Regions from separate parts of the Mycobacterium sp. 1245499.0 genome, predicted to be linked through region 1. Evidence: riboswitches for the same ligand, from Rfam matches in the RefSeq annotation. Region 1 holds a riboswitch; the other holds the start of a gene.
The links. Region 1 has a riboswitch for magnesium ahead of A5646_RS29270 (hypothetical protein). Riboswitches for the same ligand answer to the same signal wherever they lie in the genome.
Positions count from the first base shown of each region.

Region 2: another riboswitch for magnesium. It lies ahead of A5646_RS25920 (Rv1535 family protein); the one in region 1 lies ahead of A5646_RS29270 (hypothetical protein).

Region 1 covers NZ_LZMG01000405.1:3,840-6,034, forward strand. The annotation lists gene A5646_RS25425 (NRAMP family divalent metal transporter) at 1-910, opposite strand, end outside; gene A5646_RS29270 (hypothetical protein) at 1,035-1,250, opposite strand; M-box (ykoK) riboswitch at 1,489-1,771, opposite strand; gene A5646_RS25430 (O-methyltransferase) at 1,872-2,195, shown strand, end outside.
Region 2 covers NZ_LZMG01000415.1:10,037-12,231, forward strand. The annotation lists gene ileS (isoleucine--tRNA ligase) at 1-315, opposite strand, end outside; gene A5646_RS25920 (Rv1535 family protein) at 641-889, opposite strand; M-box (ykoK) riboswitch at 1,176-1,361, opposite strand; gene A5646_RS25925 (nitronate monooxygenase family protein) at 1,498-2,195, opposite strand, start outside.

The DNA.
Region 1 (2,195 bases):
CCATCAGCGCCGTCGCACCGACCATCACCACGACGATTCCGATGGCCAGATCCGCTCGGCCATAAGGGATCCAGCGGGCGGTAATGCGCTTGTCCACCACGTTGGACTGCTGGAAGAACAGCTGCCATGGCGCGACCGTGGTGCCCACGATCGCCACCACCAGCAGCAGCACCGTCGAGTTGAGCCCACCGGGAAATTGCGGGATCAGGCCGGCGGCGGTGACTTTCGGGGTCGGATGCACCAGCGCCACCAGCGGGATGATCAGCACATTGACCGCGATCAGCAGGAACATCAACCTTTCCCAGCGGCGGAACGATCCGCCGGCCACCACGGCGAACAGCAGCACGGCGGCGGCCGGGACGGCGACGATCCTCGGGCAGCCCAGGAAGCCGAGAGCCAATGACACACCGATGAATTCGGTCACGATGGTCAAGGCGTTGAGGATCAGCAGGTCCCCGACGCTGAAGGCGCCCCAGAACTTGCCGAACCGCTCGAAGATCAAGCGCGCGTGGCCAACCCGCGCCACGGCGCCCAATCGCAGCACCATCTCCTGGTTGACGTACAGCACCGGAATCAGCAGCGCCAGCGTCCACAACAGGCCCATGCCGTAGTTCTGGCCGGCCTGCGCGTAGGTGGCGACGCCACCGGCGTCGTTGTCGCCCACCATGACGATCAGTCCGGGACCGGTGATGACCGCCAGTGTCCGCAGGCGCCGCCAGCGTCCGCTGAACGCCCCGTACGCGCCGGTCCCGTCGCGCCGGATGCGCCCGAACGCGCCGACGATGTCGCCGGCGTGCGCGGAATCCAGCACGGTAGCGCCTGCGGCGCCGGGGGCTGCGCTTTCCGGCGCGGTAGGGGTCCGGCCAGGCGCCGGGGCCCGGCGACCGCCGCCGGTGTGGATCGAAGTCATCGAATCCTCGCTATCTCGAACAGGTTCGCGCCAGGAGGGAGCGGATGGACACGGTCGTGGTTGCGGCACTCAGCGCGCCGACGGCGACGGGCGGCGCTGTGACGCCCGTCGCCGAGGCAGTGGTTCAGCGGTGGTTGCTGTCGGAACCCGAGGCGTGGCCACCCAGCGACGCGGTGACCACCGCGATGGGCATCCTCGAGACGTACAGGTTGGCCCGCTCTTGCGGCGTCAGGCCGGCCCGCAGGTGCAACCTGTTGGCCAACAACCTGCCAGCGCGCAGCATGGACCGTCCACGCATCCTGGACGCAACGGAAAAACGTTGGGTAACAACAAAAGCCATGATATTCTCCTGCCGAAGGGACCGATCGGCATCGGCATGGCGGTTCAGCCGCGCGGGACCAGGCGAGGGTCAGGCGGTGAAAGAAATGCCGGAACCGGATCGGGACAAGACGGATTTCGGATAGGGACTATCGCCGGGACTCATCTCGCCCTCACCTCCTCACGGCCAAGACACACGCGGGTGTCACCACGTTCACCTGAACGAGAGAGGCAGGAATGGCCCGCGGCACACGCCGCGGGTCGCACCCCTCTCGACGGAGCTTCGGCACTGCACGGCGTATCCGGACCCAAATCAATGGTCGCGACCCGCATCGCCCGGCTTCGCCGCGCTTGCGATCGCTCCCAGATCATTGGTCGCGACCCGCATCGCCCGGCTTCGCCGCGCTTGCGATCGCTCCCAGTCCAGAAGCCACTTGGGCTCAACCCTTAGTCCGGGAAGAGCTGTCCTGACCCGGGGCGTCTCTCGACGTTCGGGGTCAGTGGCCTGTATCCATGCAGACGCCTCACCTACCGAGGTGCTTGCGGGTCCATAGTGACACCGTGGTCGCAGGCTCGTCAAACGCGTAACAACCGCCACCGCACTCCCAGCGCCCGCTCAGGCTGCGCGCCTAGGCTCGTTGCCATGACCACAACGTTGCAGGATGCCCGGGTCGCATCGGTACTCGACCGCATGTATGCCGAGTCGAAGAAGCAGATGTCGCTGTTGCGCGAGCGGCGCGGCACCTTCGATCGGCCGATGACCGCGCAGGAGCGGGCCGATGCGATGAGCGAGTTCTACATTCCGGTAACACCGGAAGCCGGCCGGCTGCTGTATTCACTGATCCGGGCCACCCGCCCGGCCACCGTCGTCGAATTCGGGATGTCCTTCGGCATTTCCGCCGTACACCTGGCCGCCGCGGTGCGCGACAACGGCACCGGCCGGGTGGTGACCACCGAACTGAGCGAC
Region 2 (2,195 bases), on a different contig from region 1:
GCGCTCGACCTCGAGTTCGGCGGGCAGCCCGTGGGTGTCCCAGCCGAAGCGGCGCTCCACCTTGTAGCCGCGCATGGTGCGGTACCGCGGGACGATGTCCTTGACGTAGCCGGTGAGCAGGTGACCGTAGTGCGGCAGCCCGTTGGCGAACGGCGGCCCGTCGTAGAACACGTATTCCGGTGCGCCCTCGCGGCGGGCGATGCTGGCCCGGAAGGTGTCGTCGCGGGCCCAGTAGTCGAGCACCTCGAGCTCGAGCGCCGGGAAGTCCGGCGCTCCTGGCTTCGGGTAGGCCTGAACCTCAGCGTTGTCGGTCACGATGCGCGTTGTCTCCTGTGCCACGGTGCAAACCGGGGACGACGACGCGCTGGCTGCGCGAGCGCCGCGGTACCACCCCGCTTGCCGCGCTTTCGCGTGGCCACTCGATGACGGCTGTGACGGGCCTACCCGTTCGGTTCTACTGGGCCACGACGGCTGTTCTTCCGAAGGCTCCCCGGTGATGGCCGGATCGATGCCAGTAAGACGATTCTACGAAGACCCGCAAATCCGGGTGCACTCCAAGGGGTCGCCAGGGCGCAGAACTACGTCTGCGACCAGGCGACCCCTTGGAGCCCGAGTTGCTCGACGTCCATCGGAGTTCGATTCAGGCCCGGACTTCGAGGACGCCGACGCGCCACAGCGCGGCGTACACGTGACGCAGCGGCACGCTCAGCAGCCGAGCGGCGCCGTCCACCAGCGGGTCGCTACCGGCGCCGAACGGCGGGGTGTCGGCGCGGCGGGCCTTAGCCACGGCCGCCTGCGCGACGGCCGGAACGGTGTCGGTGTCGCGCACCACGGTCAGCGTGCGCGCGGGCGCTACGGTCACCACTTGGTCGTAGAGAACTGCGGTCATCATCGCCTCCTAGAGGGGAGATCCAACGGGGATTGATTGGACTGACGTGTCCCGCCCCGTGTCGGTTCCGATCTCGAGAACGCTTGGCCGATAACCACTTAGCGTTGCGACGACTCAGCCGAGCAGGTCGCGCCGGAGACCGGATGGGGACGAAACACAGTTCGGACTTCGATCCGGACTATCGCTAGAACGCATCTGTCCCTCACCTCCTCGCGGTCACGACGCACGCGCGGTTCGCGTGCGATCTATGCGCAGCAAAGGAGCAGAACCCGACGACCGCCGGAGATCCGCACCCCTCTCGTCAGAGCTTCGGCACCACACGACGTGTCCTGGCCTGGACAAACAATCCGAGCCGGAAGCCACCTGGGCTCAACCCTTAAGCCGGGAGGAGCTGTCCTGACCCGGGGCGTCTTTCGACGTTCGGGGTCAGTGGCCTGTATTCGTGTAGACGCCTCACCTAACGAGGTGCATACCCGACCGATAATGCACGACGGGTATGACGCGGTCAAATCCCTGGATGGCGAGTCGGGGATTCTGTGCGGATTCCTGCGGCGAGCACCCAGCATCGGGTCAGGTCTGCGACCCTGACCTGGACAAACGACTCGGGATCACTTGTCGACCAGGCCCTCGAGCCGGCCGATCGTGTCGATGAATTCCTCGACCATGTCGAGCACCACCGAGCGCGTCGGGCGGACCCGGTCGAGCGAGCCGACCACCTGCCCGACGAAGTAGGTGGCGAGCTCACGCGCCTTGGCGCCCGCCTGCGCGGCGGCGGCGTTGATGCGCACCTGCGGCTCGGTGACCAGGGCGGTCTGCAGCGGCATGCCCAGCGGGTCGGGGTTTTCCGGCCGCTCCCACTCGTCGGTCCAGGCGGTGCGCAGCATCCGCGCCGGCTTGCCCGTCATCGAGCGCGACCGGACGGTGTCCGACGAGCTGGCGGCCAGGAACTTCTCCTTGACCACGGGCACGGTCTCGGCCTCTTCGGTGGTCAGCCACACCGAGCCGCACCACACGCCCTCCGCGCCCAGGGCCAGCGCCGCCGCGATCTGGCGACCGCGGGCGATCCCTCCGGCGGCCAGGACGGGCACCGGCGCCACGGCGTCGACGACCTCGGGCACCAGGACCATGGTCGCCACCTCACCGGTATGACCGCCGGCCTCGGTGCCTTGCGCGACGATCAGGTCGACGCCCGCGTCGGCGTGCCGCTGCGCGTGCCGGGTGGTGCCGGCCAGCGCGGCCACCAGCACGTCGCGGTCGTGCGCGCGCTGGACGAGGTCCGCCGGGGGCGGCCCGAGCGCGCTGGCGA